One region of the Chitinophaga sp. Hz27 genome, then DNA from elsewhere that is predicted to be linked to it. Evidence: riboswitches for the same ligand, from Rfam matches in the RefSeq annotation. Region 1 holds a riboswitch; each other region holds the start of a gene.
The links. A riboswitch is a leader RNA that binds a small molecule or an ion and turns the genes downstream of it on or off. The one in region 1 is predicted to bind cobalamin.

Region 1 (4,177 bases):
GCCCGTTTTTCAGCTTACCAGCTTTTAGGTACCGGTATTGCCTACTATTATGCAGATACTACTGCTGGTGTTCGCAAACGGCTGGTAGGACAGAAGAATTATGACGCCTGGGCCCCAATGAAAAGATATCTTTACTTCGAACCACGGATCTCCTTGCGGTATGCATTCACCGATGAACATGCTGTTAAACTGGCTTATAGCAGAACCACGCAGTTCATGCATCAGTTATCTAATACTGCGTCGCCAACGCCTTTAGACATCTGGACACCAAGCACCAATAACATACAGCCGATGGTGGCCGACCAATATACCGCAGGCTATTTTTACCATGCGCCCGATAATAAATTTGAAATATCAGCGGAAGTGTTTTATAAGTGGATTGAGCACCAGGTGGATTATATCGACAATGCTGACTTGCAGCTAAATCCCTTGATAGAAGCCGATTTGCTGCCATCCAAAGGAAGAGCGTATGGTCTTGAATTATATGCGAAAAAAGATATTGGTAAAACAACGGGCTGGATCAGTTATACGCTGTCTCGTAGTGAACGCAGGACGCCAGGTATCAGTTTGAGCGAATGGTTCCTCAACAGGTATGACCGTACCCATAATCTAAACATCACCGCCACGCGTACTATTAGTAAGCGTGTATCCGTTTCCGGTAATTTTGTTTTTGCATCAGGCACACCAGCAACGTTCGCGGATAACCGCCTCGAGTTCCAGGGCTGGGATATTCCTTATAACAGCACTAACAGACGGAATACTTACCGCCTTTCTCCGTATAACCGGCTCGACCTCTCTATGACCCTCCGTGGCAAACAATTACATCGATGGAAAGGGGAGTGGGTATTTTCTCTTTATAACGTTTATGCAAGAAGAAATGCCTATACCGTTTACTTCCGCCAAGACCCTGACGATCCTAATAAGAGAGAAGCTGTTCGCCTTTCTATTATTGGAACCATCATTCCGGGCATCACCTATAATTTTAGTTTCTGATAACAGTAAAACTTATCTCCATGAAAAAAATAATAAGCATGATATCGTTGGTGTTGCTTTTGGGTTTTACTGCATGTGAAGATGCAATTGATCTCAACGTGGCAGAAGGCCAGTCGTACCCGGTACTGGATGCCTGGATCACTACCGATCAGGGCGTACAGACTATTCGTTTAACCATGTCCGTGCCTTATACTGCTCAGGATTCAGCTCCTGCGGTGAAGGAGGCAAGGATAATATTGAATGATCTCACTTCTGGTAACAGCTATCCATTCACCTATAACGGTGGCGTATATACGTATGATGCCAGCGCCAGGCCTATTGGCTATGTAAATCATGTATATAAGCTGCATATAGAATATAAGAATGAAATTTTTGAAGGCACAGACTCCATCAAGAGGGTGCCGCCTATTGATTCTATATTATTCGGCCATAAAACAGCAGAAGAAGCTACTTCCGGAAAGGAAGGTTTCTATGCTAAGTTTTTTGCGGTGGATATCCCTGGCGCTGGCGACAACTACTGGATCCGCTCTTACAGGAATGATACCCTGCATCGGCTGAAAGATTTACTTTCTATTGATGGTTCGCTGGAAGGAGGTATCTCTGACGGCACACCTTTTATTCTGCCGTTGACACAGCATATCACGGATTATGAACATCCTTTCCGCCTAAACGAAACGGTGGTGGTGCGTTTATCATCATTAAGCAAAAAAAGCTATGATTTTATGGCGCAGGTGTATCAGCAAATTACGACTACTGGCCTGTTTGCAAAGGTCCTGGAAAATGTGCCTTCCAATATGCAGAATACAACGCCTAAAGGGAAAGTGAAAATGTTAGGTTGGTTTGGAACAAGTGCTGTCAGCAGGGCAGAACGAAAGATCAAATAAGTAGTAATTAAACTATTGTTGTATTGGAATATATTTCTGTTTGTTTTGTTAAAACAATTGTTTTGTTCTGATATATGGGTAGATTAATGTTCTTTTTTTCTTTTAAATTTGTTTATGAAGATATTTATTCCTTAAATTGCCCTCAATATCTATTTAATTTACTTTTTGATACAGAAATGGTTGCTGCCAACGCAGCATTAAAAGGGAACGGTGTTTAAATCGCCGGCTGTCCCGCAACTGTAAGTAGTTACCTGAATCCTGTCCAACTTATGTTCATTGTCACCTGAAGACGAGAAGAACGGACACGGATACTACGAGCCAGGAGACCTGCCTTTTCTGCATGTTGACAATACTTTCGCGGATTGAAGTGGGGTCAGCTTTCGGGTATACTTGCTATTACTGACGTACGCAGTAACAGGCCAGGTATCCTCCCCACTATTCCCGCAGAAGGTGTTGAAGTAAAGATGACAGGATATCATCAATCACTTTAAAACCAACTGGGAAATGATTACACATAACCTGGGCTATCCAAGAATTGGTGCCCACCGTGAACTGAAAAAGGCCAGTGAAGCCTATTGGAGTGGTAAGATCACCGCTATTCAACTGGAACAAACGGCCAGGGATATACGCTTAAATAACTGGTATTTGCAAAAAGATGCCGGCATTGATATCATCCCCTGTAACGACTTTTCATTCTATGATCATGTGTTGGATACCAGTATGATGACAGGTGCCATTCCAACGCGTTACCATGATCTGCTGGTCGAAAAGCAGCTGCCACAGCTGGATTTACAGTTTGCTATGGCACGCGGCTACCAGAAAGAAGGATTGGATGTTACAGCCATGGAAATGACTAAATGGTTTGATACCAACTATCATTACATCGTTCCTGAATTTACTGCCAATCAGCAGTTCTCTCTCTTCTCTGAAAAAGTTATTCATCAGTTCAATGAAGCAAAACGTGCAGGCTTTAATGCTAAGCCTGTATTGCTGGGGCCTGTATCCTTCCTGTTATTAGGTAAGGAAAAAGAAAAAGGCTTCCATCGTTTACAGCTCCTCAATCGTTTGCTGCCGGTATACCTGGAAGTTTTGAAAAAACTCGATGAACTGGATGCACACTATATTCAATTTGATGAGCCTTGTCTCTCACTCAATCTCAATAAAGTAGAACTGGATGCAATAAGCAGTGCCTATTCCGCTATCCAGAAAGCATTTCCGCAGCTGCACCTGATTTTGGCATCGTATTTCGAATGTTACGGCGCTAACCTGGAGGCAGTGCTTAAATTACCGGTACAGACATTACATCTGGACCTCGTACGTTGTCCTTCACAGCTAGATGATATCCTGGCAACGGATATACGAAAAACAAAACTTCGTTTATCCCTTGGCGTAGTGGATGGTCGTAATATCTGGAAAAATGATTTCCGTCAATCGCTGGAGCTGATCAATAAAGCAAAAGCCGTGCTGGGAGAAGATCGCCTGCTGGTAGCTCCTTCCTGCTCTCTGTTGCATTCTCCATGTGACCTGGACCAGGAAACAGATGAAAAGAATCTTCCTGCTACCATTAAAAACTGGCTGGCATTTGCAAAGCAAAAACTGGATGAAGTAAAAACTTTGGCGGTGCTTGCAGGGGAGAATCCAACTGTGAATGCAGAACAGGAGCTGAAAGATAATGATGCTGCAATGGCGTCTCGCAGAACATCTCCGTTGATTCACCGTAAAGCAGTAACGGCAAGAGCAGCAGCTGTCACTGCGGCTGATGCGCAGCGTACAAGCCTTTTCGCAGCCCGTAAAAAAGCGCAGCAAAAGGTATTGAAACTGCCTATGTTCCCGACCACTACCATCGGTAGTTTCCCGCAAACGGCTACGGTACGTTCCTGGCGCAGTAAATGGAAGAAAGGAGAACTCACCCCGCAAGAATATGATCAACTCATCAAAGAAGAAACCGCCGCTTCCATCAGATGGCAGGAGTCTATCGGAATGGATGTATTGGTACATGGTGAGTTTGAGCGAAACGATATGGTCGAATATTTCGGAGAGCAGCTGGAAGGATTTGTATTCACTAAAAATGGTTGGGTACAGAGCTACGGCAGCCGTTGTGTAAAACCTCCTATCATCTTCGGTGATGTGGAACGTAAGGAAGCCATGACCGTTTACTATACCAAATATGCGCAGTCTCTCACAACTTTGCCTGTAAAAGGTATGCTGACAGGCCCCGTAACTATTCTGCAATGGAGCTTTGTCAGAAACGACCAGCCAAGAGCTGCTACCTGCCTGCAGATCGCATTGGCGATCCGTGA
Region 2 (4,177 bases), on a different contig from region 1:
ATGCGGAAGGGTTTTTCTTTTAAATATACGTTAGTGTCAGAATGAGAAATTTACTACTTCTTCTCTACGTCAAATACCCCGTAATTCGCTACTGTAGGAGAATTTGTTGCTCATCTCTTCAAATTTCATTTATTTTTATCTCCTATGAAAAATGTATTACTTCCATTATTGTTATTACTGAGCTGCTGTACCTATGGGCAGAAAAAATTCCACGTCATCGCATTCTATACCGGCGAACAAGACCAGGCACATATCAGCTACGTTCATGAAGCCAACAAATGGTTTGATTCTGTAGCTACAGCCAATAATTTTGCGTACCGGCCTACCCGCAACTGGTCCCTGCTAAATGAAGATACCCTGCAAGGCTACCAGGTAGTGATGTTTCTGGATACACGACCTGAAAAACCAGAACAACGCGCTGCTTTCCAATCTTACATGGAAAAAGGCGGCGCCTGGATAGGCTTTCACTTTGCAGCATTTGCACTCACCCCATCTGCAGTACCTGCAAACTGGGATTGGTATCACAATACCTTCCTGGGCAGTGGCGCTTATGTCAGCAATACCTGGCGCCCTACTTCCGCGGTGCTGCGTGTAGAAGATCGCAAACATCCTGTGGTGAAAGGATTGCCACCTACCTTCAAATCCAGTCCCAATGAATGGTACCGCTGGAGCAACGATCTAACCAAAAATCCGGATATCGATATTTTGCTGGCAATTGATTCCAGCAGCTTCCCTTTAGGTACCGGGCCTAAACAATATGAAATATGGCATAGTGGCTACTATCCTGTGGTTTGGACCAATAAAAAATTCCGGATGGTATATATGAATATGGGACACAATGATATCGATTACGAAAACCACACAAACAAAGAGTTATCGTTTACTTTCGATAACCCTATACAAGGCAAGTTGGTACTACAGGCCCTGCTATGGCTAGGAAGAGGGAAGAAATAATACAAGGAGTACTCACTTGATTACTTAGCGGTATACAGGATAGAACTACGTATATTCGTTACTGTTAATGTATCCCTGTACCATGAAAAAGAATTGCTTTATCAATCTCGTAGGACTACTGTTTCTCCTTTGTGCTTGTGCCCATATGGTAAGCCCTGTTGGTAAAGTCAATGAGATGCCCTCGTATATGGGACAGGCCAGCCCGGGTGATAGTTGTATCGCTATTCTCGGGCCGTCTCCTTTTCGTAGCCTGCCTGGTGTGGACCTTGATAGCTTCAAAAGAGATATTCCGATAATCAATGCAGGAGATTTTGACGGTGAACAGAAGTCATTGGAGAGTGGTGTTCATAATACAACTATCGTCTTGCCATTTTTTGAAATTTTTGATGATACAGTCATAGTATATAAAAACCAGGAAAAGCTAGCCGAGATGAGGATCTACACGAATGAAAATCCTTATATCAGCACTGGGTACTCGTATAAAGATGTTGTAGCCGCTGATTTGTGTGTTACAGATGTCATTACCATCTGCTTGAAATCACAGCGGCGCTATATTCAATTTGTGCCGGATCTTCGCTTGCCGCTATGCAGCATTCAACGCTATAATCAAAAATGGTATATCAGTCCTAGAGCCAGTATGACTCTTAAATAGAATGTGCTTACAGACAGGTAATTAAGCCTTAATTTCCCCTACTGTCATTTATTCCCAACTTTTTAGCTAACTTCGCCCGGTTAAAAATAATACGATAGGCGCATGGTTTACGTCCTTTCTACCTGGAAGGCCGTAATTAAAAGGGAACTCGGGTGAAAATCCCGGACAGTCCCGCTGCTGTAAGTCTCCATAGAAAACGCCCAGGCTCTCCAAGGTCACTGTCTTTAAGATGGGAAGGCCGCCTGAGGTGGAGATAAGTCAGAATACCTGCCACACGCTTTGATTTTTGAGCTTTCGCGGAATGAGGCTCGGAAGTAATAGCTGTCACCTTACGGTGGCGTTTATACTATTTCCATTTTTATTACTCAACCGAAGGCTGTTAAATGCAAAATTAACAGGTGAGAAGTATGCAATGCAGGAAACCACAACGTTTCCTACTACATTTTGGGTGGCTCCTTTTGATATGTTTGTTCTCTGTACAGCTACAGGCGCAGCAGAAGGATACGGTTACCTCCAGGGATCTTCGCGAAGTCGCTGTGACGGCGCAAAGCGTTGGTAGGGAAGTTATTCCTGGCCAGAAGCTGCAGGCCGATGAACTGAAGCGGCTGGGCGGCAACTCCGTTGCAGATGCACTGCGTTTTTTCTCCGGCTTGCAGCTAAAAGACTATGGCGGCATCGGTGGACTGAAAACCGTGGATGTAAGAAGTATGGGTACCAATCAAACCGGCGTATTCTATGACGGTATCCAGTTAGGCAATGCCCAGAATGGCCAGGTAGATTTAGGTAGGTTCTCCCTCGATAATATGCAGGAGATATCACTGTATAATGGACAAAAAAGTAATATTTTCCAACCGGCCAAAGACTTTGCCAGCGCAGCAGCCATCTATCTCACCACATTAAAACCTTCTTTTGCGCCGGGTGAAAAAACGCATCTTAGAGGCACCTTTCGGACTGGCTCTTTTGGATTGGTAAACCCCGCATTTCTCTGGCAGCAGAAAGTGAATGATCATGTTACTGCCAACCTAAGCGCGGAATGGACTAATGCCAATGGCCGATATAAATTCAAATATGAAAAAGAAAAAGGCTACGATACCACGGCTATACGAAAAAACGGAGATGTAAACGCATTCAGGGTAGAAGGTGGCTTCAATGGAACGGTGAAAAACGGTGAATGGTCTGCCAAAGGCTACTTCTACGATTCGGAAAGAGGTTTGCCAGGATTTGTAGTCAACGGGGTTTTCGGACATGTAGACCGACAGTGGGATAGATCTTTCTTCTTCCAGTCTTCCTTTAAAAAAGCGTTTACACCAAAGTATAGCCTGCTGCTCAACGCAAAATACGCTAACGACTATACGAGATATTTACAACCGGATACCGCTTTGTTATATGTAGATAACGATTACAAACAACAGGAAATTTATCTGTCTGTTGCCAATCAGTATAGTATTACCAAATGGTGGTCTGTGGCGCTTTCTACAGATTTTCAGTGGAATGTACTGCAGTCTTATAATCTGAACAAAGACCTGCTGGCTAACCCTCACCGCTATACGACATTAATCGCGGCGGCTACCGCTATTAACTTTTCCCGCTTTACAGCACAAATGAGCATGCTGAGTACTATCCTGAACGAGGATAATCATATCAATATGCCGTATCCATCCAAGCAGGAGTTTACACCAGCAGTCTTCCTTTCCTGGCAGCCAGGGCGCCAGCCCGATTTTCGCCTACGCGGCTTCTATAAACGCATCTTCCGTATGCCAACCTTTAATGATGTATACTATACACCAGTTGGGTTGTCGGCACTCAAGCCGGAATTCACCACGCAATACGATGCTGGCTTCACCTGGTATAAAGCTAAAATCACGAATACCATAGCCGAACTCGGCGTAGACGTGGACGCCTACTATAATGAAGTAACCGATAAAATAGTGGCAGTACCCGGCGCAGATATGCTTCGCTGGCAGATGATGAATCTGGGATTTGTGAAAATAAAAGGCGCCGACCTGAAAGCAAAAGCTGTATGGCGCTTTGCGCAAGACTTACAACTTACCACCAGATTGACATATACTTTCCAGAAGGCACAGGACTTCACCAGTAAAGACGATACCTTCTATGGCGACCAGATTATTTATATCCCGGTGCATAGTGGATCATTTATTCTTGGTGCCAATTATCGCCTGTGGGAGCTGAACTTCAGTCAGATTTATACAGGAGAAAGATATAATGGTAAAAGAAATATTCCTGAAAATTACATGCAGCCCTGGTATACCAGTGATATAGCATTGGCGCGGACGCTAGCTTTCAGGCATTGCAACTTTAAACTCAGCGCCATGGTCAACAACGTACTTAATCAATACTATGATGTGGTACTGAGCTATCCGATGCCCGGCAGGAATTACAAATTCGTTTTAACGGTCAACCTATAAAATAGTTACATGATGATACAACAGCTACGGAAACTAATTCCCCTGACAGCAGCCATGCTGGCCTTATTTGCGGGTTGTCGCAAAGGGGATAAGATTGTGCCGTCCACACCATCCACCGTTACAGATCCTGTGCCGACTGCAAACC
Region 3 (4,177 bases), on a different contig from region 1:
CGCCATTCCGTGTGGTCGGTTACATGCCAAGCTGGTCGGGCAGTGTAAGCAGTGTGCAGTATAGTAAACTGACACACATCAATTATGCTTTTTTGTTACCTACTGCAACTGGCGGTTTGCAAGCAATTGATAACCCAAGTAAACTGCAGAGTCTTGTCAGTACTGCACATGCCAATAATGTGAAGGTGCTGATTTCTGTTGGCGGCTGGAACAATGGCGATGACAGCGGCTTTGAAGGCCTTGCTGCTAACAGTGGCTATCGCAGCACCTTTGTCAACAACATGGTCAACTTCGTCAATCAGTATGGATTGGATGGTGTTGATATTGACTGGGAATATCCGGATGCCGGCGCATCTGCCAACAACTACATATCGCTGATGACGCAGCTCAGTACAGCGATGCATAACAATGGCAAACTATTGACAGGCGCGCTTGTAGGTACGGGTGGTTCCAGTATTCTCAGCAGTGCTTTTGCTTTGGTAGATTTCTACAATCTCATGGCTTACGATTACAACAACTTTGACCACTCTACCTACACGTATGCTACACAGTCGGTTTCGTACTGGCTTGGCCGTGGGTTGCCAGCGTCCAAACTAGTGCTGGGCGTACCTTTCTACGGGCGTCCTAGTTGGGAGTCGTTTGCGCAGCTGGTGGCCAGAGGTGCAGATCCTTATGCAGATGTATTTGATAATGTAGGGTACAATGGTATCACTACTATCAAGCAAAAGACCAATCTTGCATTTGATCAGGGCAGTGGTATTATGATCTGGGAGCTGTCGCAAGACGCTACCGGCGCTAACTCGCTGGTATCAGCCATTCATGATGTGGTGGTATCGCGTACTACGCCAAGTACTGCACCTATAGGCAAGGTGATTACCTTGAAAGGTAATAATGGTTTGTATGTAAGTGGTGAGAATGGTACTACTGCGATGAACTGCAACCGTGCTACACCAGGCACCTGGGAGCAGTTTTCTGTATTGGATGCAGGCGGTGGTAAGATCGCACTGCGTTCTATGGCTAAGTATGTTTCTTCTGAAAACGGGCAGCAGGCGATTACCTGCAATCGTGCTACTGCGCAGGGATGGGAGCAGTTTACCTGGGTATCTAACAGCAATGGTACTATCACCTTATTATGTAACAATGGCGGATATATCAGCTCTGAAAATGGCGCTGCTGCTATGACGGCCAACAGAACGGCTGCAGGCACCTGGGAATCATTTAACTACAGCGTTGTAGGTAATGTGGTAGGCCCTATTACCGCAGTGACCAGCGCTACCGCCAATACGAGCAATGCTGCGATGCAGTTGTCGGCTATGACTCCCGAAACGGAGAAGGCTGGTGTTAACCACACGATCAGCGTATATCCTAACCCGGTAGTAGCAGGTGGTAATATATATGTTAAGGTTCCTGACTACAACAGTAATTCGGCGGTAAAAGTAATGCTGCTAAGTGCCGGCAGGCAAGCGATACAGCAGCAACAGGAAACTACTGGTAGCTTCACCGTGAAGGTAGGTAATGTGGCTGCAGGTACCTATTTCCTGGAGATCTTCCATAACGGTAAACAATATACGCAGAAGATCATCGTCCAATAATTTCTTTCAACAGCCATAGTGTAGGAAGCAGCTGCCATTTGGTGGCTGCTTTTTTTATGCATTCGTTAAGCATTTGGATTATATTAATACTTAGTTTAAGTTTGCACCGCAATTGGTTACCAGGGTCTGCAAAGGCCCGCGTATTAAAAGGGAATCCGGTGCGATGCCGGAGCTATCCCCGTAGCTGTAATCCTGTATATCTGTTATAGATATCGTTTTTTCGGTTCTCCACATGCCACTGTCTTGATAAGTAAAGATGGGAAGGCCGCCGAAGAAGCAGGAAAGCCAGAAGACCTGCCAGATGTAATTTTTCGTTCAGCACTTTCGGGTGAAAGGTTAAGAATGTTTTACTGGTAAACAGACCGGATTTTATTGGATTCATTTATGAAACAGTGATGTAATGTTGCACTGGCAGCAATATCGTTGATGTATGTATTGAAGTGACGCAATAAATGAATACGCTATACGCTGTGCTTTCCTGTGAAGTCAACCGAAACTTTTGTATGCCCCCTTTTTCCTGGTGTTGAATTATTTGTGAAATTATTTTTCATTAATAAATTCTACAAGATTCTCATGATGAAACTGAACAAATCCTTGTTCCTGCTGGCGTTGATGGCTACAGTAGTGTTCTCGTGTAAAAAAAATGATGATGTTCCTGGTCCTAAAATTACCAGTACAGGCACCAAAGACACCATCGCTTTTGGTAGTAGCATTACCTATCGGCCGCAGTTCAGCAACAAGAACGGACTTTCTTTCCAGTGGACCACCAACGGGGCGCCGGTAAGTACTGATTCTGTATTGCAGTTTGGATCTAATGCACATGGCGATTTCCATATCGTACTGACAGCTAAAAACCAGACGGGTATTGACTCTATTGTTTACAACCTCCATGTAAATGGTAAGTATGAAAATGGATTCCTGATGGTACAGGAAGGACAATACGGCGTAACCAATGGTGACCTTGCTTATTATAGTTACGACAGCAATAAGGTTATTCAGAACATCTACAAAACAGAAAATCCAGATAAAAATCTGGGGCCCAATACCAGCACTTTACAATTTGCCAGCATCTTTAACGGCAAAGTATATATGGTCGCAAAGGTAGGCGGGCCACTGGTTGTAACGGATGCTTATACCATGAAGGAAACTGGTCGCATCACTGCTTTACCACAGGATGAAGGGCATGCTTTTGTTGGTGTGGATAATGCTCGTGGTTTACTGAGCGCAGTAGATGGAATCTATCCGGTGAATTTAAGTACGCTTACTTTGGGTGCAAAGCTCGCTGGTATTACATCTGCGGCTGGAGATATGTTGTTGGTAGATAAATATATTTTCGCGCTTACCCAGGCAGATGGTGTTGTAGTGTTGAACACTACCGACTATAGCATTGTGAAAAAATTTCCTAATGCTACGATGGGCTTTACACGTACCAAAGATGGCGCGGTATGGGCTGCCGGCGATTCTTCGCTGATGCGTATAGATCCTGTTGCGCTGACATTGACTTCCATGAAATTACCATTTAAAGTTACTAATCCATGGGCGTTATGGTCCTGGAAATCAGGTTCGCTGACTACCAGCAGTAATGGTAATGATGTGTATATAGCGGCTCGTAATGAAACGGGCGGTATTGGCGGTACTATTGAATATGGCGGCACTAAATTGTACCGTTATGTTGCAGGTGATGCAAACTCGCTGTCAGCACCGTTTATCACACTTCCTGCCGGACAATACTTCTATGGTTCTGCAGTGCGTTTCAACGAACGAAAAAATGAATTGCTGATCATCACACTTCCCGATGAATGGGGCTCCAGTAATGATAACCGCTGGTTATCGTACAATGCCACTACCGGTGCGCTGAATAGCACGGTGAGGTATACTGGTTATCTGTTCCCAAGTTTACCTGTATTCTATTAAGCGATTTCAATTTGTTACTATCTGTCATTTTTAACCCAAACATAAAAAAAATGAAAAAATCCATTTTCCCTGTAATGGCTCTTTTGGCGGCAGTTACCTTTACTGCCTGCCAGAAAGAAGACCAGGCGGATGTGATGCATCTGCAACCTTTACAAACCGGTAAAACAAGTGTATACCGACCTAAAACATCCACCAGTAGTCCTTTAATTAGTACTGTGTATGATTACCTTCCTGCTGCCGGACAGTTTGTCAATACTACCGGAGTTGGTACCCAGGCTGCTGCGCAGGCGCTTGTAGGAAGTACTTCCAATATGGTATCATTGGGTGCATTCGGAGGTTATATCATTTTCGGGTTCGACCACTCTGTGGACAATGGCACTGGCGCCGATCTCGGCATTTATGGTAATCCATTAGGCCCAACTTATCAGTGGTCTGAGCCAGGTATCGTAATGGTGAGTCAGGATATTAATAGCAATGGTATTCCTGATGATCCATGGTATGAACTGGCAGGTAGCGAATATAGCAGCAGCGCTACTATTAAGAACTATCGCATTACCTATTACAATCCGCATGCAGTGGGTACCAGCGTGCTTTGGAAGGATAATCAGGGTAATACTGGTTATGTAACTGCCAACAGTTATCATACCACCAATAATTACTATCCTACCTTC
Region 4 (4,177 bases), on a different contig from region 1:
CGATTATCAACCACTGATCAACGCCAGAGAAGCCATCATTGAACGTGATGTTCTGCCTTGTATAAAAGGCGTAAGGGTACAGTTGTACCGGCTCTTTCACAACATAATAGGCAATGCCTTGAAGTTTGCAGGCCAGCCGCCACTAGTACGCGTGCATTGCAACGCATTGTCACGCACCGAACAGCAACTGCTCCCTGAACTACAACCAGAACATAAATACCTGCGCATCCGCATCAATGATAATGGTCCTGGTATCGATAAGCACCTCAGCGAAAGAATATTCGACATCTTCTATAATGGTAGTCATGCAGGATACAGCGCCGGAACTGGCATAGGACTGGCCATCTGCCGTAAAGTAGTGCAAGCCCATGGAGGCCTGATCACCGCATGCACCGGCCCCGAAGGCGGTATGCAGATTGATGTCTATCTGCCAGCCACCTGATTATTTCCTGCAAAAAAATATTAATGCTGCAAAAACTACTGTATCTTTCCAATCTATACTTTTCGTTATTATGATTATTGATACATTAGAGAATGCAGCACGTTACGATAGCCTTGGCGCTAAGTTTGTAAAGGCTTTCGAATACCTCCAGCAAACGGATTTTAATGCCGTTGCCAAAGGCAAATATGAAATTGACGGTGATAATATCTTCGCCATCGTCAATGAATACGATAGCATCGAAGAAGCAGGTGAGCAGATGGAATCACATCGTAAATACATCGATGTACAATATGTTGCTGCAGGAGAAGAACGTATAGGCCATGATTTTCTGGGAGATAAAACCCCGTCACGCGCCTACAGCGAAACAGAGGATTATATGTTATTTGCAGAGAAACCTGCGTTCTATACCATCCTTAAACAAGGTCAGTTTGCCATCTTTTTTCCTACTGATCTGCATATGCCAAACCTTCGTGTAAACGGTCCTGTACCCGTTAAAAAAGTAGTTATAAAAATCAGTGTACAATAATGAGTGTAATTTTCAGGGATATTGTGCCAGCAGATAACCCGGTAATGGCGGCAATTATCCGACGTTCCATAGAGGAATTTGATGTGCCCACAGAAGGTACAGCCCACACCGATCCCACAACAGATAACCTTTACCAGTTATTCCAGACGCCAGGCTCCAGGTATGCCATCGCTGAAGATGCAGGCGTAATATTAGGTGGCTGTGGTATATTCCCAACCAACGGCCTACCTGCAGGTTGCGCCGAACTGGTTCGTTTTTTTCTGTCTCCTGCGGCCAGAGGAAAGGGACTTGGTGTTAAATTGCTGGAGAAATCATATGAGTTTGCCAAGGAAGAAGGATATACCAGTCTTTACCTGGAATCATTTTCTGAGATGACTCGCGCTATTGCGCTCTATGAAAAAAATGGTTTCGATTATCTACCAGCGCCATTAGGTAATTCAGGTCACGATGCCTGCACCATTTGGATGCTGAAAACATTGTAACATGAACCTCATCGGTAATATAATCTGGCTAATCTTTGGAGGCTTCTTTTGTGCGATGGGTTATTTTATTGCAGGCCTATTATCCTGCTTTACCATCATCGGTATTCCTTTCGGTATCCAATTCTTTAAAATCGGATTGCTTACGCTGATGCCTTTTGGCGCTCAGGTAAGAGAAGGAAACGCACCTGTTGGTTGCCTCGCTACTATTTTCAATATCATCTGGATTTTCACAGGAGGCCTGTTGGTTGCCCTCGGGCATCTTGTCTTTGGCTTCCTGCTGGCTATTTCTATCATCGGCATACCTTTTGCTCGCCAGCATTTCAAGCTGATGACGCTGACATTTGCCCCTTTTGGTAAAGTAGTGTACTAACCCTTCTATATATACGAAGCACAGACTGCTATTGAAAAGGGCTGACCCGGAATATTTCCCGGTCAGCCCTTTCTTATGATGGATATAAAGCAATTATTGCAGGAATACCGGCATAGCAGGGAAGTACCATCCATTGTAAGTAACGGTTTTCTTCAGCTCACCAGTGCTGGCATCATAGAAGAGTACCCGGTTGATATTACCTGTAATAGAACCGTTGATGGTAAGTGCAATAATCTCATTGGTAGATTTATTATAACCAATAGCAGAACCATAGAAATACTGACCAGTAGGCAGGGTAATAAATGGTTGTGCAAGAGATGTAGGATCACCGATCATATAACGGTATACTTTGGTACCGCCAGAAAAACCAGCACCTGGACTAATAAAGATCACATTCTCTTTAGTGCTTGCAGAGATGCTTGCATGGCGCCATGCACCCCATGGAGAAGATACAGTAAAGCCAGATTTAAAGCCAGTTCTTTCCAGTGTAGCAGGGTTGATGGAAATCAGTGAATCGCTGGTGGCTGCCCATACCGTACCATCTTTAGAGATGGCAAAGCCCTGGTTAGCTTTTCCAAAACGTTTCGCAAATTTATAATCTGCGGTGTTGATGGCTACGATACCATCTGTTTGTGATAAAGCAAAAGCATATTTACCAGCAACGATCATATCACCTACATAACCACTGATGCTATCCACTTTTTTATCAATAGATAAAGTTGTCAGACTAACAGGATATACGCCATCGCCGGTACTGAGTAAGCCTCTGTACTGGTCGATGCCTACGAAGGCATGACCATCGTTTTTAGGCAGGGAAGCAGCACGGCCAGTCTCTTTCATGGTGCGTACATCTGTTGCTACCAATGGGCCACCAGCTTTTACTACGATATACATTTTGTTGTTGAAAACAGTCGCGAATTCCAATGAGTTGGAAGGTTTTCCTAAACTATCGGCAGGGTTCTCTTTCTTGTAAACGCTGGTCTGCAGAGAATCTCCAGCATAGGTGTAAAAATGAAGGTCTCCATTTTCATGACCAAACCAACCTTCATTGGCAATGAAGAAACCACCTTCGTATTTGGCAGGAGTGCTGCCAATGTTGTTGTCATCTTTATGACATGCTCCCAGAGAGATTGCTGTAGCAAGGAAAATAGCGCCGTATAGGCGTTTACGTAAGAGGCTGCCGGAATTGATATGACGCAGCTTTTGCATCAGTTGTACAGTTTTTTTCATTTCTTGATTTTTACGAAACATATAATGCCAAGGCAATCATGCAACTCGCGATATTGCAGTAATTGACAGGAATTCATGAGTTCAGGTAGCACCGTTAATCAGGTACTGGTCTTATATGTTCTTCTCCCGAAAACGCCAAGACGGATGCAAGCTGGCAGGTCTTCTGGCTCTCCTTTTTTCCGGCGGGCCTTCCCGTTTCTAAGTAGTAGAAACAGTGGCAGAAGTTGTCCGAAAAATGGTTTTCTTGTGAGATGAAAACCAGGATTACAGCTACGGGGATAGCTCCGGTATTGCACCGGATTCCCTTTTAATGTTACAGTCAGTGCGACTTTAACAACCAGTTGCGAGGCGCAAACCTACGTCAACTATTCATAAAAAACAAACTGCTGATTGTGATGTCTGCTTATCCAGGCAAATTTTGTTTTGAAAAATTTAAGGAAATAGAGGGTTACCTGAAAGGTGTTTCAGGTATAAAGGGGAAACGACCTAATCATGCGTTACTCCATACCACTGTGGGTTTTACCCGCCCTGACCCTTGCTGCCTGTTCGGCAGGACCATCCGCTCGTTATCATAGCGCTGATGCTACAGCAGAAAGTAAAGTGAACGCAAATGCTATTACGGAAGCTGCTGATTCTGTGGCTTTCGAAAATGATATCGCGTCGTTGAACTCCGCTTCCCGTAAGCGTATTCGTAGCGCTGATATTCAATGCCGCGTCAATAGTGTATTCGATGCCGTTAATACCATTGAGCATGTAACCCACGCTGTAAATGGCGTAATCGTTAACAGTAATCAATACACGCAATCCAGGAATGAAAAGTATTTACCGTATACAACTGATTCACTCCGGCAAGTAAAAATTTATACGACCGCGGCAGATATACAATTGAAAGTTCCTGTGTCCAGCCTGGATTCTGTGGTACGTGTGATCACCGGTATGGCTACGTATATCGATCACCGTACCTTAAAGGATGAAGATAAAACACTGAACTATCTGTCTAATGCCCTTCGTAATAATAGCACGCCATCAACTGTTGTCGCTGATAAGAAAACTTCTTCTGCCGATGCAGCCAGTTATAATGACGCTAAGAAAAATGAGAAGATTGATCGCCAGCTCAGCAATCTGGC

Region 2: it holds a riboswitch for cobalamin, as region 1 does, so the genes downstream of both, ACE38W_RS12730 (TonB-dependent receptor plug domain-containing protein) here and metE (5-methyltetrahydropteroyltriglutamate--homocysteine S-methyltransferase) in region 1, are expected to answer to the same signal.
Region 3: it holds a riboswitch for cobalamin, as region 1 does, so the genes downstream of both, ACE38W_RS05375 (DUF5074 domain-containing protein) here and metE (5-methyltetrahydropteroyltriglutamate--homocysteine S-methyltransferase) in region 1, are expected to answer to the same signal.
Region 4: it holds a riboswitch for cobalamin, as region 1 does, so the genes downstream of both, ACE38W_RS21585 (DUF5074 domain-containing protein) here and metE (5-methyltetrahydropteroyltriglutamate--homocysteine S-methyltransferase) in region 1, are expected to answer to the same signal.

What each region holds. Positions count from the first base shown of each region.
Region 1 is NZ_JBHKFJ010000007.1:301,536-305,712, reverse strand. It holds gene ACE38W_RS18290 (carboxypeptidase-like regulatory domain-containing protein) at 1-993, shown strand, start outside; gene ACE38W_RS18285 (DUF4249 domain-containing protein) at 1,014-1,877, shown strand; cobalamin riboswitch at 2,038-2,227, shown strand; gene metE (5-methyltetrahydropteroyltriglutamate--homocysteine S-methyltransferase) at 2,382-4,177, shown strand, end outside.
Region 2 is NZ_JBHKFJ010000005.1:154,031-158,207, reverse strand. It holds gene ACE38W_RS12740 (ThuA domain-containing protein) at 145-954, shown strand; gene ACE38W_RS12735 (hypothetical protein) at 1,037-1,606, shown strand; cobalamin riboswitch at 1,693-1,896, shown strand; gene ACE38W_RS12730 (TonB-dependent receptor plug domain-containing protein) at 2,014-4,032, shown strand; gene ACE38W_RS12725 (YncE family protein) at 4,042-4,177, shown strand, end outside.
Region 3 is NZ_JBHKFJ010000002.1:362,716-366,892, forward strand. It holds gene ACE38W_RS05370 (glycosyl hydrolase family 18 protein) at 1-1,592, shown strand, start outside; cobalamin riboswitch at 1,689-1,909, shown strand; gene ACE38W_RS05375 (DUF5074 domain-containing protein) at 2,166-3,506, shown strand; gene ACE38W_RS05380 (hypothetical protein) at 3,557-4,177, shown strand, end outside.
Region 4 is NZ_JBHKFJ010000009.1:108,614-112,790, forward strand. It holds gene ACE38W_RS21565 (PAS domain S-box protein) at 1-442, shown strand, start outside; gene ACE38W_RS21570 (YhcH/YjgK/YiaL family protein) at 513-968, shown strand; gene ACE38W_RS21575 (GNAT family N-acetyltransferase) at 968-1,450, shown strand; gene ACE38W_RS21580 (YccF domain-containing protein) at 1,452-1,820, shown strand; gene ACE38W_RS21585 (DUF5074 domain-containing protein) at 1,914-3,050, opposite strand; cobalamin riboswitch at 3,186-3,407, opposite strand; gene ACE38W_RS21590 (hypothetical protein) at 3,543-4,177, shown strand, end outside.